3 regions of the Klebsiella sp. CSG-1 genome follow, and region 2 is predicted to be linked to each of the others. Evidence: predicted binding sites of a transcription regulator. Region 2 holds the regulator's gene; each other region holds the start of a gene.
The links. The regulator LexA, encoded in region 2, represses DNA repair genes until DNA is damaged. The targets are predictions, from matches to a motif close to TNCTGTATGTACATACAGNA.
Positions count from the first base shown of each region.

Region 1: the regulator LexA is predicted to act here: its motif matches at 2,847-2,866, upstream of dinB (DNA polymerase IV).
Region 3: the regulator LexA is predicted to act here: its motif matches at 3,305-3,324, upstream of sulA (SOS-induced cell division inhibitor SulA).

Region 1 covers NZ_JBWNLD010000001.1:890,397-895,889, forward strand. The annotation lists gene pepD (cytosol nonspecific dipeptidase) at 1-1,275, shown strand, start outside; gene AC007G_RS04335 (GNAT family N-acetyltransferase) at 1,316-1,771, opposite strand; gene dinB (DNA polymerase IV) at 1,774-2,829, opposite strand; gene nqrM ((Na+)-NQR maturation NqrM) at 2,966-3,181, opposite strand; gene nqrF (NADH:ubiquinone reductase (Na(+)-transporting) subunit F) at 3,184-4,407, opposite strand; gene nqrE (NADH:ubiquinone reductase (Na(+)-transporting) subunit E) at 4,419-5,015, opposite strand; gene AC007G_RS04360 (NADH:ubiquinone reductase (Na(+)-transporting) subunit D) at 5,022-5,493, opposite strand, start outside.
Region 2 covers NZ_JBWNLD010000007.1:39,484-44,976, forward strand. The annotation lists gene plsB (glycerol-3-phosphate 1-O-acyltransferase PlsB) at 1-1,944, opposite strand, end outside; gene AC007G_RS17510 (diacylglycerol kinase) at 2,074-2,442, shown strand; gene lexA (transcriptional repressor LexA) at 2,662-3,270, shown strand; gene dinF (MATE family efflux transporter DinF) at 3,339-4,655, shown strand; gene AC007G_RS17525 (CsbD family protein) at 4,782-4,991, shown strand; gene zur (zinc uptake transcriptional repressor Zur) at 5,083-5,493, opposite strand, start outside.
Region 3 covers NZ_JBWNLD010000010.1:207,212-212,704, forward strand. The annotation lists gene AC007G_RS22410 (YccF domain-containing protein) at 1-120, shown strand, start outside; gene yccS (YccS family putative transporter) at 138-2,273, shown strand; gene AC007G_RS22420 (TfoX/Sxy family DNA transformation protein) at 2,261-2,884, opposite strand; gene sulA (SOS-induced cell division inhibitor SulA) at 3,345-3,854, shown strand; gene ompA (porin OmpA) at 4,207-5,277, shown strand; gene matP (macrodomain Ter protein MatP) at 5,383-5,493, opposite strand, start outside.

The DNA of each region.
Region 1 (5,493 bases), on a different contig from region 2:
ACGGCCGGTATGGAAAACCGTAAACCGGTTGTTCTGCAGGCGCACCTTGATATGGTGCCGCAGAAAAACAACGACACCGTTCATGACTTCACCAAAGATCCGATTCAGCCGTATATCGATGGCGAGTGGGTCAAAGCGCGCGGCACCACCCTGGGCGCGGATAACGGCATCGGTATGGCTTCTGCGCTGGCAGTGCTGGCTGATGACAACGTCGTACATGGCCCGCTGGAAGTGCTGCTGACCATGACCGAAGAAGCCGGCATGGACGGCGCATTTGGTCTTCAGGCTAACTGGCTGCAGGCCGATATTCTGATCAATACCGACTCTGAAGAAGAGGGCGAAATCTATATGGGTTGCGCCGGCGGTATCGACTTTACCTCAAACCTGGCCTTAACCCGCGAAGCGGTTCCGGCAGGTTTCCAGAGCTTCAAGCTGACCTTAAAAGGGCTGAAAGGCGGTCACTCCGGCGGCGAAATTCACGTCGGCCTGGGGAATGCCAACAAGCTGCTGGCCCGCTTCCTCGCAGGTCATGCGCAAGAGCTGGACCTGCGTCTGGTGGATTTCAACGGCGGCACCCTGCGTAACGCCATTCCGCGTGAAGCGTTCGCCACCGTCGCCGTCGCGGCCGACAAGGTCGATGCTCTGAAAGCGCAGGTCGCCACCTATCAGGACATCCTGAAAAACGAACTGGCGGCAAAAGAGAAGAACCTGGTGCTGCTGCTGGATGCCGCCGCCAATGACAAAGCGGCCCTGACGGCGCAATCCCGTGACGGCTTTGTGCGTCTGCTTAACGCCACGCCAAACGGTGTTATTCGTAACTCCGACGTGGCAAAAGGCGTTGTAGAGACCTCTTTGAACGTCGGCGTCGTGACCATGACCGATGACAATGTCCAGATCCACTGTCTGATTCGTTCGTTGATCGACAGCGGCAAAGATTACGTAGTCAGCATGCTGGATTCGCTGGGTAAACTGGCGGGCGCGAAAACCGAAGCCAAAGGCGCATACCCGGGCTGGCAGCCGGACGCGAACTCGCCGGTGATGCATCTGGTGCGTGAAACCTATCAGCGTCTGTTCAACAAGACGCCGAACATCCAGATTATTCACGCCGGCCTGGAATGCGGTCTGTTCAAAAAACCGTACCCGAATATGGATATGGTCTCCATCGGGCCAACCATTACCGGCCCGCACTCTCCGGATGAGCAGGTGCATATCGAAAGCGTCGGTCAATACTGGACGCTGCTGACGGAACTGCTGAAAGCGATTCCGGCGAAGTAAGTTACGGCAATAAACGGTCCGGATAACGGCGCGTGGCGCCTTATCCGGGCCGTCTCATCTTCTCCATCCGATAATTAATAAACGTCTCGCCGCGCACCGCCACCTGCTGTTCTTCCTCGACCCTGAAACCATGCCGTGCAAAAAACGGTTTTGCCGTAATGCTCGCGTCGACCGTCAGGGAACCGTGCGGTATCTGCGCAAACAGTTCCTGGAGCAGCGAGCTGGCAATGCCTCGACGGCCATACTCCGGCGCCACAAACAGGAGATCGATATAGCGGTCCACGGCGCTGATAAACCCTACTGGAAGCGGGTCAATGACCGCGACCCACACCCGAGAATCCCTCATTTTGTGTCGCCAGCGGGCCTCGTCTATCTGCGCCCAGGCGGCTATCTGGCGGGGGGAATAATCATGGCTGGCGGTCTCTTGTACCGCGCGCAGAAAAATGGCGCCCAGCGCAGTAAAATCATCGTCGCGATAAGGTCTGATCTTCAGCATCGTTATAACCCCAGTACCAGCTGCCGCTCCAGTTGAGGATCAAGCAGCGTTACATGCAGCCCGACCAGCCGCACTCCGCGACCGCCCCGCCGCTCGTGCCAGGCTTTATAGGCAGTGGAAAGCAAATCCTCTTTATTCAGACGCGGCCAGACGTGTTCCTGAGTGGTCAGCTGAAAATCATTGAATTTCAGCTTTACCCCCTGACGAGCAATCAGAAGGTCCGGCTTGACCTTCAGCACCCGCCGTTCCAGCTCCTGATAGAGGTTCTCAATGATGCTCTCACAGGCAGACCACTCGTGGATATCCTCCACCAGCGTACGTTCAACGCCCACCGATTTACGCTGTCGGGTGTTGTTGATCTCCCGCTCATCGATTCCCTGGCTACGCTCCCACAGGATACGACCAAACTTACCAAAACGGCGGAGCAGCATCGCCAGGTCGCTTTTCTGCACATCTTCGCAGGTACGTAGCCCCATGCCTTCCAGCTTTGCGGCTGAGACTTTCCCCACGCCGGGGATCTTCGCCAGCGGCAGGGTGCGGACAAACTCCGCGACCTGATGCGGCGCAATCACAAACTGACCGTTGGGTTTATTCATATCGGAAGCAATTTTCGCCAGAAATTTTACCGGCGCGATACCGGCGGAGGCGGTCAGTTGAAGCTCGTGAAAAATGGTCTGGCGAATCTCTTCCGCGATCAGCGTGGCAGAGCCCTGGCAGTGAACGCTATCGCTGACGTCGAGATACGCCTCATCCAACGACAGCGGTTCAATCAACGACGTGTAGCGAGAGAAGATTTCCCGGATATGGGACGAGGCCTCTTTATAGGCATCAAAGCGGCCGGGTAACAGGGTTAAATGCGGGCAAAGCTTGAGGGCCATCGCGGTCGGCATCGCGCTGCGTACGCCAAATTGGCGCGCCGGATAGTTGGCCGTGCTGATCACCCCCCGCTGTACCCGGCTACCGCCAATGGCAATGGGAATATCACGCAGGGCTGGATTATCCCGCATTTCCACGGCGGCAAAAAAGCAGTCCATATCGACATGGATAATTTTGCGCATACTCAGCCCTCAACGATCACTGGTTAAGTATACAGTAATAATACAAGGAATGAGAAGTGGGGTTTGTAGGCCTGATAAGCTTGCGCCATCAGGCCATAATGCCCGGCGGCGCAAGCTTGCCGGGCCTACGGAGAGATCAGAGGATCCGATTTTGCTGGCGCTGCGCTTCGCGCGCGATGCGCTTTTTACGCGCATCGCACGGCTCCGGGCAGTCGCAGACCTTCTCAAGCCCCAGCGATGAGATACCGCCGCAGCTGCCCTGGAGACTTTTGCGCTTTATCAGATATCCTAAAGACATCCCCAGAATCACCAGCGCGAAAATGACGAAGGTTGCCACAAACACCGTCAACATCATTAACCTCCAAAGTCATCCAGCATGATGTTGTCATCCTCAACGCCAAGATCTTTTAGCATCTTGATCACTGCGGCATTCATCACCGGCGGCCCACACATATAAAACTCGCAGTCCTCCGGAGCCGGATGATCGCGCAGGTAGTTTTCATACAGCACATTGTGAATAAAGCCGGTGTGGCCGTTCCAGTTATCTTCCGGCAGCGGATCGGAAAGCGCCACGTGGAAGGTAAAGTTCGGATTTTCACGCGCCAGCTGCTCAAACTCATCGTCATAGAACATTTCACGCAGCGAACGCGCGCCGTACCAGAAGCTGATTTTGCGCTTGCTGTGCAACCGTTTAAGCTGGTCGAAAATATGCGAACGCATTGGCGCCATGCCGGCGCCACCGCCAATAAAGACCATCTCTGCATCCGTCTCTTTAGCGAAGAACTCACCAAACGGCCCGGAAATCGTCACCTTATCACCGGCTTTCAGCGACCAGATATACGAAGACATGATCCCCGGCGGCGCGTCCGGCACTTTCGGCGGCGGCGTCGCGATACGCACGTTGAGCATAATGATGCCCTTCTCATCCGGATAGTTCGCCATCGAGTAGGCGCGCAGCGTCGGCTCTTTAACGTCGGAAACATAGCGGAACAGATTAAATTTATCCCAGTCCGCGCGGTACTCGTCCGGCACGTCAAAATCGGCATATGCCACTTTATGCGACGGACATTCAATCTGAATATAGCCGCCCGCGCGGAACGGCACGCTTTCGCCTTCCGGGATGGCCAGCTTCAGCTCTTTAATGAAAGTCGCTTTGTTATCATTAGAGATAACTTCACACTCCCATTTTTTGACGCCAAAAATCTCTTCCGGCAGCGCGATCTTCATGTTTTGCTTCACGGCAACCTGGCAGGCCAGACGGCAGCCCTCTTTCGCCTCGCGTTTGGTGATATGGGAAAGTTCGGTAGGCAGGATATCTCCGCCCCCCTCCTTGACCGTCACCCGGCACTGGCCGCAGGAACCGCCGCCTCCGCAGGCAGAAGAGATAAAGATCCCGTTGCTGGACAGCGTATTCAGCAGCTTATCGCCCGCCGGCGTGCGAATCTGTTTATCCGCTTCATTATTGATTTCAATAACCACATCACCGGCGTTGACCAGCTTCGAGCGCGCCGCCAGGATTAACCCCGACAGCACCAGCACGATCAGCGTGAACATCACGACGCCAAGAATAATTTCCATACTTTCCGCCCTTATAGCTGCACACCGGAGAATGACATAAAGCCCAGCGCCATCAGACCTGTGGTAATAAAGGTGATCCCTAACCCGCGCAGACCCGCGGGCACATTTGCGTATTTCATTTTTTCGCGGATGCCCGCCATCGCCACTATCGCCAGCATCCAGCCGATGCCGGAGCCGAAGCCATACACGATGGATTCCGGGAAGTTATAGTCGCGCTGCACCATAAAGGAGACGCCGCCAAAAATGGCGCAGTTCACGGCAATTAGCGGCAGGAAGATCCCCAGCGCGTTGTACAGCGACGGGAAATACTTATCGAGGATCATCTCCAGAATCTGCACCAGCGCGGCGATCACCCCGATAAAGGTGATGAAGTTGAGGAAGCTCAGATCGACACCTTCCACCAGCGCACCGTCACGCAGTACGAGGTTGTAAATCAGGTTGTTCACCGGCACGGAAATGCCGAGCACCACCGTCACCGCCACGCCAAGACCGAACGCCGTGGAGACTTTCTTCGACACAGCAAGAAACGTACACATGCCGAGGAAGAAGGCCAGCGCCATGTTTTCAACAAACACCGCGCGGACAAAAAGACTGAGGTAATGAGCCATAATCGGTTACTCCTTCTCCTGCTGTTCCGGTTTCCAGCTGCGCAGCGCCCAGATCAGCAGACCGATGATGAAAAACGCGCTCGGCGCGAGCAGGAACAGGCCGTTCGGCTGATACCAGCCGCCGTTCTGCACGGTTTGCAGCACGGTGACGCCAAACAGTTTACCGCTGCCGATAAGCTCACGCAGGAAACCGACAATCATCAGAATGGCACCGTATCCCAGACCGTTACCAATACCGTCCATAAAGCTCGCCAGCGGCGGCGACTTCATGGCATACGCTTCCGCACGCCCCATCACAATACAGTTGGTGATGATAAGCCCGACAAACACCGACAGCTGTTTGGAGACTTCATAGGCGTAGGCGCGCAGCAGCTGATCGACCACGATCACCAGCGAGGCGATGATCGCCATCTGCACGATAATGCGTACGCTGTTGGGAATATGGTGGCGGATCATCGAGATAAACATGCTGGAAAAC
Region 2 (5,493 bases):
CAGCGGATAGAACATCTCAACGTGACGCAGCACTTCCGCGCGGGTGATACGACGATGCTGGGTAATGATCGCCGCCAGCAGCGACGGCAGCATCAGCATATGGGCGATGTTGTTGCGGTAGTAGGTCATCAGCACCGCCTGCTCGCGCGGCAGAATGATGATATCGCCGATGGTATCTTTCTCGACCTCGAACTTATTCATCTTCAGCGCGTGGTCAATCAGCTCGCTGGCGGAGGCCGTCGGCGTGGTCGCATCCGGGGAGTACGGTACGTTGCGCAGCAGATCGAGGTAGCACTCCAGCTGTTGCGTCAGCTGTTCGCGGGTCAACGAGCGCTGACGAGAGGCCAGCAGCGCGGTGCAGCACAGGTTCATGGCGTTGGCCGCGCCGGCGTTGTTGATGCGCACCATCAGGTCGGAAGCAATATTGTTGACCGTCGGCGTCAGCCACGATGGGCGAACCGCTTCGATCGGATCGATAGACTCACGCCATTCCGGAACATGCTGGTTCAGGTAAGTCATCAGCGGCAGAGGTTCGCCAAAGTTAACATAGCCCTGACCGAGGTTACGCAGCTTGCTCAGGCCGCGCAGCATCTGCGGCAGACTCTCTTTTTCTTTCGTCGCACCGCGCAGCTCTTTGGCGTAGGTGCCCACTTCCATCACGTGCTCGTAACCGATGTAGATAGGCACCAGCGTGATCGGTCGGGTCCCGCCGCGCAGCATGGCCTGGATGGTCATCGACAGGGTACCGGTTTTCGGATCCAGCAGACGGCCGGTACGCGAGCGGCCCCCTTCAACGAAGTACTCCACGGAGTAACCCCGGCTGAACAACTCGCCGAGATATTCGCGGAACACCGTTGAATAGAGCTTATTGCCCTTAAAGGTACGACGAATAAAGAATGCGCCACCGCGGCGGAAAATGGGGCCTGCTGGCCAGAAGTTCAGGTTGATACCGGCGGCAATATGCGGCGGCACCAGCCCCTGGTGATACAGCACGTAGGAGAGCAGCAGGTAGTCCATATGGCTACGATGGCACGGTACGTAGACAATCTCGTGCCCTTCATGGGCCAACTGACGTACGCGCTCGGCGTTGTGGACGTTGATCCCCTGATAGAGACGGTTCCAGGTAAAACCGAGAACGCGATCGGTCAGGCGAATCATCTCATAAGAGAAGTTCGCGGCGATCTCTTCCATCAGCGCGATGGCGTTTTGCTGCGCCTTCTCATGGGAGATTTTCTTGCTGCGCGCTTCATCTTCTACCGCGCGGGCGATGGCTTTGGATGCCAGCAGCTTATTGAACAGGTCCTGACGCGCCGGCAGACGTGGGCCGACGGCTGCCAGACGCTGGCGGGCGAAGTGCATACGCGCGACGCGGGCCAGCTTCTGGGCGATAATTTTATCGGTGCCGTGTTCGGTGGCCATTCTGCGCAGAGAAACCGGCGGCGAGAAACGGACAAAGCTGTCGCGTCCCAGCCACAGAACGGCGAAGAACTTCTGAATGCCATTCAGCATGCGCAGCGGCGGGTTAACTTCGCCTTTTTCGCGCCCAGGCGCACGCCCAAACATCACCGACACCGGCACCATTTGCACGTCCAGGTCAGGATGGTTGCGGTGCAGATCCAGGTAGTCGTGGAACAGCTTAATCGACTCTTCTTTCGGCGCGTAGTAGGTAAAGACGCGCGGGCCGCCGTGGATAAAGACGTAGCGCGGCAGCAGCGCGCCGTCGATTTCCAGCGGTTCAAGCGGATCGGGTAAATCGTGCTCCAGGCACTGAGCGCGCAGGGTCAGCAGGTCCGCCTTTGAATTATAAGGCAGGACGTACATGATAGGACGCGAGGTATCCAGCCCTAATTCCTGAGCAGGTTCTGCGGGAATAGACTTGCTTTTTACCAGCACCCGTAATGGTAAATTCAGTAATTTATAGTAAATTCGTTGCCAGCCGGACATAAACGATGTGAAGCCTCTGGTTAATCATGCAAATGCGCGGCAAGAATAACAGAAAGCGCGCAAAATTTCCGTTGCCACGCGGCAAACGCGTACACTCATTGACGTCATTTACATAAAAAGGTTCTTTTGATGGCCAATAATACCACTGGGTTAACCCGAATCATTAAAGCGGCAGGTTATTCCTGGAAAGGGTTCCGTGCGGCATGGATAAATGAGGCCGCATTTCGTCAAGAAGGCATCGCCGCCATTGTTGCTGTAGCGATAGCCTGCTGGCTGGACGTCGACGCCATCACGCGTGTGCTGCTGATAGGCTCGGTCCTGATAGTGATGATAGTCGAAATTCTTAATAGCGCGATTGAGGCGGTGGTGGACCGTATTGGCCCGGAACATCATGAGCTGTCCGGTCGGGCGAAAGATATGGGGTCTGCGGCGGTGCTGCTGGCCATTGCGATCGCGCTGATCACCTGGGCGCTCTTACTGTGGGCTCGCTATCACTGAGCGGCCACGTGGTGAGATATTCCGCTTTGCGATGTCTTCCCGGCGATCGGGCGAACCCGATGAGCTTTTGCCCGGCCGGCGACAATCACCCCTGGCGCCATGGGCTATCGGGGACGCAAAATGGAAAGAATCTCCTGATTTTTGTGTGAAATTTGATTCCAAAATCACCGTTAGCTGTATATACTCACAGCATAACTGTATATACACCCAGGGGGCGGGATGAAAGCGTTAACGACCAGGCAGCAAGAGGTGTTTGATCTCATTCGGGATCACATCAGCCAGACGGGCATGCCGCCGACGCGTGCGGAAATTGCTCAGCGCTTGGGGTTCCGTTCCCCAAACGCGGCGGAAGAACACCTGAAAGCGCTGGCGCGTAAGGGCGCGATCGAGATTATCTCCGGCGCCTCCCGGGGGATTCGCCTGCTGACGGAAGAAGAACCAGGTCTACCGTTGATTGGCCGCGTGGCGGCCGGTGAGCCGCTGCTGGCTCAGCAGCATATCGAAGGCCACTTCCAGGTCGATCCGGCGATGTTCAAGCCGAATGCCGACTTTTTGCTGCGGGTTAGCGGTATGTCAATGAAAGATATCGGTATTCTCGATGGCGATCTGCTGGCGGTCCATAAAACTCAGGATGTACGCAACGGCCAGGTTGTCGTGGCGCGTATTGACGAAGAGGTCACCGTTAAGCGTCTTAAAAAGCAGGGCAACATCGTCGAACTCCTGCCAGAAAACAGCGAATTTTCCCCTATCGTGGTGAATCTACGCGAGCAAAATTTCACTATTGAAGGGCTGGCCGTTGGCGTGATTCGCAACGGTGAGTGGCTGTAACACCTTCCCCACGCAGCATCGTCTGATGCATGATGCTGCGCTGTCTCCTCCCGGTCAGGCTCTTTCTCATGTTCTTTAACGCCGCTGATAAGGCCCTGTGGCGCCTGGCGCTACCCATGATTTTCTCCAACATCACCGTTCCGCTGCTGGGACTGGTGGATACCGCCGTGATTGGTCATCTCGACAGCCCGGTTTACCTCGGCGGTGTCGCGGTCGGCGCGACGGCCACCAGTTTTCTCTTTATGCTGCTGCTTTTCCTGCGGATGAGTACCACCGGACTGACGGCACAGGCCTTTGGCGCAAAAGATCCTCTCCGCCTGGCGCGGGCGCTGGTGCAGCCGCTGGGGCTGGCAACAGGTGCCGGCCTGCTGATTGTGCTTTTCCGAACCCCGCTTATCGATCTGGCGTTGCATATTGTTGGCGGCAATGAAGCGGTGCTGGAGCAGGCGCGGCGCTTTCTCGATATCCGCTGGCTGAGCGCGCCGGCATCGCTGGCAAACCTGGTGCTGCTCGGTTGGCTGTTGGGCGTGCAGTATGCCCGGGCGCCGGTGATTTTGCTGATTGTCGGCAACCTGCTGAATATCGTGCTCGATCTGTGGCTGGTGATGGGCCTGCATCTGAACGTGCAGGGTGCCGCGCTGGCGACGGTCACCGCCGAATATGTCACCTTTATCATCGGGCTGCTGATGGCAAGACGCGTGCTGGCGCTACGCGGTGTGTCATTTGCCCTGCTCAAGCGCGCGTGGCGCGGAGATATGCGCCGCTTGCTGGCGCTCAATCGCGATATCATGCTGCGCTCTCTGCTGCTTCAGCTCTGCTTTGGTGCGGTGACCGTTTTCGGCGCTCGTCTTGGCGGCGAGATCGTTGCCGTCAACGCGCTCCTGATGACCATGTTGACCTTTACCGCCTATGCCCTGGATGGTTTTGCTTATGCCGTGGAAGCGCACTCCGGGCAGGCTTACGGCGCGCGTGACGGTAGCCAGCTGCTTGAGGTCTGGCGAGCGGCCTGCCGTCAGTCGGGAATGGTGGCGCTGGCCTTTGCGGCGACCTATGCCGTGGCGGGACAGCAGATTGTCGCCCTGTTGACCTCGCTGCCCTCGCTTCAGCTGCTTGCCGATCGCTACCTGATCTGGCAGATCGTGCTGCCGGTGATTGGCGTGTGGTGTTATTTGCTGGATGGCATGTTCATCGGCGCGACGCGCGGGGCTGAGATGCGCAACAGCATGGCGGTGGCGGCGGCGGGGTTTGCCCTGACGCTGCTGACGCTACCGGTCCTCGGCAACCACGCGCTATGGCTGGCGCTGGCGGTTTTCCTCGCGCTGCGCGGTCTGTCGCTGGCGGTCATCTGGCGGCGACACTGGCGGCGTGGAACCTGGTTTTCGTAGTGATTTTTGATATGTAATTGGTTAAAGATTCCGAATAATAAATTCAACTCAGAATTCTTATCTATAGTTAATACTATGTCCGGCACACAGCGGGCTGTTAACTCACCGAACGATGAGGATTGAATTATGAACAAAGACGAAATCGGCGGTAACTGGAAACAGTTGAAAGGTAAAGCGAAAGAGAAATGGGGCAAGCTGACCGATGACGATATGACCGTCATTGAGGGTAAGCGTGACCAGCTGGTCGGTAAAATCCAGGAGCGTTATGGATACGCCAAAGATCAGGCGGAGAAAGAAGTGTCTGACTGGGAACGAAAAAACGATCACCGCTGGTAGCGGTGAGTGTTAACGAATTAACCCTTTGTTATTGCCTGCCTGATGGTACACGGAGGTACCGGCAACCTCGATTCCCGCTGCGGCGATAGCCTCAGCGGGCTTTCTTTTTGATCTGAATGGTATGGTCGTGATGGCAGTGCCCCGGGGTGCTACAGGCTTCGACCTCGACACAACCTGCGCACAGGCCGTGCGCCTCAATCACATTGTGGCGTAGCGCAAAACCCATTCTCGCCGCCAGCGTATGCATAATGTCTTCAACGCCTTCGGCACACTCTTCCGTGACCACGCCGCAGCGGTCGCAGATAAACATGGCTGAGCTATGGGTCGGCTGATCGAAAAGATGGCACAGTACGTAGCTGTTGGTCGATTCCACCTTGTGCACGAACCCCTGTTCCAGCAGAAACTCCAGCGCCCGGTAGACCGTCGGCGGTTTCGCCTGCGGCTCTTTCTCGCGCAGCAGGTCGAGCAGATCATACGCGCTAATCGCCCCTTGCTGGAGGCT
Region 3 (5,493 bases), on a different contig from region 2:
GTCGGTATTGCCAATTTTAAAATTGCCGCCATTGCATTATGGCCGGTGGGACGTCGAGTGGTTTCCGTCGAAACGGCTCGCGCCGCGCGTGAAGCGAATGCGCGTCGTCGCTTTCAGTAACCGGACGGAACACGACCATGCTTAGCCCCTTGCTACGCCGTTATACATGGAACAGTGCCTGGCTATATAACGCCAGGATTTTTATCGCACTCTGCGGCACAACCGCCGTTCCATGGTGGCTTGGCGAAGTCAAACTGACCATTCCCCTGACGCTGGGCGTGGTGGCCGCGGCATTGACCGACCTCGACGATCGTCTGGCCGGCCGGTTGCGCAATCTGGCCATCACGCTAGTGTGTTTCTTTATTGCTTCCGCTTCGGTGGAGCTACTGTTCCCCTGGCCCTGGCTGTTTGCGCTTGGGTTAACCGTATCGACCACCGGATTTATCTTGCTCGGCGGTCTGGGGCAGCGTTACGCCACCATCGCATTTGGCGCCTTGCTGATCGCCATTTATACCATGCTGGGGGTAACGCTCTACGATCGCTGGTATCTGCAGCCGCTCTTTCTGCTGACCGGTGCAGTCTGGTACAACCTGCTGACCCTCTGCGGACACCTGATTTTCCCGATTCGCCCTCTTCAGGATAATCTTGCGCGCAGCTATGAACAGCTGGCGCATTACCTGGATCTTAAATCCCGTCTGTTTGACCCGGATATTGAGGATGAGAGCCAGGCGCCGCTATATGATTTAGCCATTGCCAATGGCCAACTGGTGACGACGCTCAATCAGACCAAGGTCTCTCTGCTGACGCGTCTGCGCGGCGACCGCGGCCAGCGCGGCACCCGTCGCACATTGCAATACTACTTTGTTGCTCAGGATATTCACGAACGCGCCAGTTCATCGCACATTCAGTACCAAACGCTGCGCGATCATTTTCGCTATAGCGATGTGATGTTCCGCTTCCAGCGCATGCTGTCGATGCAGGCGCAGGCATGCCAGAAACTGTCCCGCGCGATTCTTTTACGCGAGCCCTACCAGCACGATGCCCATTTCGAGCGGGCATTTATGCACCTTGATGCCGCCCTCGACCGCGTGCAGGCCAGCGGCGCTCCGGCTGAACAGATGAAAGCGCTGGGCTTTCTGCTTAACAATCTCCGCGCTATCGACGCTCAGCTGGCAACCATTGAGTCGGCGCAAACCATTGCCCCGGCGAACAGCGCAACCGAAAACCTGCTCGCAGACGACGGACTTAACAGTTTCAGCGATATTTGGCTGCGGCTGCGCCGCAACATGTCGCCAGAATCGGCTCTGTTCCGTCATGCGGTCAGGATGTCATTGGTCCTCTGTACCGGCTATGCGTTTATCCAGTTCACCGGCTTAAACCACGGTTACTGGATACTCCTGACCAGCCTGTTTGTCTGCCAGCCGAACTATAACGCCACCCGTCATCGACTCGCGCTGAGGATTATCGGTACCCTGATCGGGGTGGCCATAGGCCTGCCGATATTACTGCTCGTGCCATCGGTTGAAGGCCAACTGCTGCTCATTGTTCTGACCGGCGTGCTGTTCTTTGCTTTTCGCAACGTGCAGTATGCCCACGCGACGATGTTCATCACCCTGCTGGTTCTGCTGTGCTTTAACCTGCTAGGCGAAGGTTTCGAGGTCGCGCTGCCGCGTATTTTCGATACGCTGATTGGCTGTGCTATCGCCTGGGCGGCGGTGAGCTTTATCTGGCCAGACTGGAAGTTCCGCAATCTGCCACGGGCGCTGGATCAGGCTATCAACGCCAACTGCCGCTACCTCGATGCCATCCTCGAGCAATATCACCAGGGACGCGATAACCGCCTGGCCTATCGCGTTGCCCGCCGCGATGCCCATAGCCGGGATGGTGAACTGGCATCTGTGGTATCAAACCTGTCGACGGAACCGCGGGCTAACTCAGCCATGCGCGAAACGGCATTCCGTTTACTTTGCCTGAACCATACCTTTACCAGCTATATTTCCGCACTCGGTGCGCACCGGGAAAAACTCACGACTGCGGAAATTCTCGCCCTGCTTGATGATGCCGTCTGCTACGTTGATGATGCGCTGCACCACACGCCTGCCGACGAACAGCGGGTGCAGCAGGCGCTTAATAGTTTGCAGACCCGGATCCAACATCTTGAGCCCCGGGCTGACAGCAAAGAGCCGCTGGTGCTGCAGCAAATTGGTCTGCTGCTGGCGCTGTTGCCGGAAATCTGCAGGTTGCAAAAGCAGGTTGCGGTTCAACCCGAGTAAAGATCGATATTTTTGTGCTGGCTGCCGGCCCATACCTTAAGCTCCTGACGCCGCTGCGTCGGGAGCGCTGCGGAATGCACTCCGGCAATAGCCCCTTCCAGCGCATAGAGAACATTCAACGTGAGTGCTTTGTTTGATTCCCGCAATTTCAACCAGACTTTCTCCGCACCAAACTGACGGAGCATTTTTTCATCGCTCACGCCTGCGTTAATCAACAGCAGCTCCATATGAAAACTGATATTCGGGAGATCTTTTAATCTTCCGGACGCATGCTGTAGACGCTTTTCATTGCGTGCACTTTGTAATGAGGACGCCGATAGATTGAAAAGCGTTTTGCTATCCCCCCAGAGGGTCTCGTCAACCTGATAATATTTCAGTAAGACCGGGCGACCATTTTTCCGCATCGTCAAGAGTGGAGTGGCATGCACAACGCGATATTCCGCGCTCTGCTCACAAATTTTAAGATAGATTTCGCCCTCGGCGACCATGGCAAAAACGGTATCGTCTATGGCAAGGCTATAGCCGCCAAAGAGCGGGCGACAGCTTATTTTGCCGAGTGGAGATAAACATTCCTGGAGTTGATGGAACCGTAAAGATGACATTTTCTTCATGATTATTCCTTTGTTAATCATGTAAATAGAAGATTATTTGTTAACGGATCCGTTAATATAGAAAATAAGTGACTTCGTATATTGCAGCAAGATGATTTTTACACTGTTCAACATTTAATCATCATTTTGCGAGGGGCTTTCAGAAAACAGTCTGGCGGGAATACCCGATATATAAGTAATAAATACGCCAGCCCTGCTCACTGAAATGCCGGTGAATAGTTTGGCAAGCCGCATGGTAAACCTGGGCAATGTGCATATAGCGCTGGGCCAGGCGATTGGCTTGCGCCACGACGATTGGTGATAAGAATCGCTCTCTCCGCTCTCCCCACCAGAACGGTCAGGCGCGGAATCGACAAAAATCATGTACAATTTTCAACCAATGAAGCGATAAATGAGGTTGATCTTTTCCCCTGCTGGATATACTGTATATTCATACAGTAACCCACAGGCGGGATAGACTATGTTTACTTCAGCTTACGCAAATCGTTCATCACTGACTTCTGCTTCAGTACGTCGCCCTTCACATGACGTTGTCGAACAACCGGCCAGCGGGCTGATCAGTGAAATTGTCTACCGTGAAGATCAACCGATGATGACACAATTACTCCTGCTACCTTTATTACAGCAGCTCGGCCAGCAGTCTCGCTGGCAGCTCTGGCTGACGCCGAAGCAGAAATTGAGTCGCGAATGGGTTCAGTCTTCCGGATTACCGCTGTCGAAGGTTATGCAGATTAATCAGCTCTCCCCTTTCAACACCGTCGAGTCGATGATCCGCGCGCTGCGCACTGGGAATTACAGTGTGGTGATTGGCTGGCTGGCAGATGAGCTGGCGGCAGAAGAGCATGAACGCCTGGCCATTGCCGCACAAGAGGGTAATGCAATGGGGTTTATCATGCGGCCGGTTGGAAATACGAACCAGGCTGGGAGACAACTCAGCGGGCTAAAAATTCACTCGAATTTGTATCATTAAGCCAAATTAGGATTAATCCTGGAATTTTTTTTGCTTACAACAATACCCTTTTTAAAACAGGGTGATTTGTAGCGGAATGCCTGTCTGATGCGGTTTCGCGGCTTTATTTGGTGAATAAAAATTAACCATATTTGTTAAATCTTGTGTACACAACCCTTTTTTTTCATATGCCTGACGGAGTTCACACTTGTAAGTTTCGAACTAAGTTGTAGACTTTACATCGCCAGGGGTGATCGGCTTACGCTGCATGTATCAGCATAGTTAACAACAAGTCACGCCCCGGGTGAAGGATTTAACCGTGAGGTCTTTTGTAACTTCATGGCGAATTTTGGATGATAATGAGGCGCAAAAAATGAAAAAGACAGCTATCGCGATTGCAGTGGCACTGGCTGGCTTCGCTACCGTAGCGCAGGCCGCACCGAAAGATAACACCTGGTATGCAGGTGGTAAACTGGGCTGGTCCCAGTATCACGATACCGGTTTCTACGGTAACGGTTTCCAGAACAACAACGGCCCGACCCGTAACGATCAGCTGGGTGCTGGTGCGTTCGGTGGTTATCAGGTTAACCCGTACCTCGGTTTTGAAATGGGTTACGACTGGCTGGGCCGTATGGCTTATAAAGGCAGCGTAGACAACGGCGCTTTCAAAGCTCAGGGCGTTCAGCTGACTGCTAAACTGGGTTACCCGATCACTGACGATCTGGATATCTATACCCGTCTGGGTGGTATGGTCTGGCGTGCAGATGCTGACGGCAACTACGGTTCTACCGGCGTATCCCGCAGCGAACACGACACTGGCGTATCCCCGGTATTTGCTGGTGGTTTAGAGTGGGCTGTTACTCGTGACATCGCTACCCGTCTGGAATACCAGTGGGTTAACAACATCGGTGACGCAGGTACCGTTGGCGCGCGTCCTGACAACGGCATGCTGAGCCTGGGTGTTTCTTACCGTTTCGGTCAGGAAGAAGCAGCTCCGGTTGTTGCTCCGGCACCGGCACCGGCTCCGGAAGTGACGACTAAGCACTTCACTCTGAAGTCTGACGTTCTGTTCAACTTCAACAAATCTACCCTGAAACCGGAAGGTCAGCAGGCACTGGATCAGCTGTACACTCAGCTGAGCAACATGGATCCGAAAGACGGTTCTGCAGTGGTTCTGGGCTACACCGACCGTATCGGTTCTGACGCTTACAACCAGCAGCTGTCTGAGAAACGTGCTCAGTCCGTTGTTGATTACCTGGTATCTAAAGGTATCCCGGCTGGCAAAATCTCCGCACGTGGTATGGGTGAATCCAACCCGGTTACCGGCAATACCTGTGACAACGTGAAAGCTCGCGCTGCACTGATCGACTGCCTGGGCCCAGATCGTCGCGTAGAGATCGAAGTTAAAGGTTACAAAGACGTAGTAACTCAGCCGCAGGCTTAAGTTTTACTACCGATAAAAAACCCCGCTTTTGCGGGGTTTTTTTTGGACTTATTTCTGGCATCAACACATAGCCTGCCCGATACTGTCTCGCCCTGTCCTCTGCAGCTACTCTTTCCCCAACAGCACCTGTAAATCATGCTTCAGGCTGGACATTTTACTGGCGTACTTCTCTTTATGCTCGGCGTCTTCAATCAACTGTACGATGGTTTCAGACAG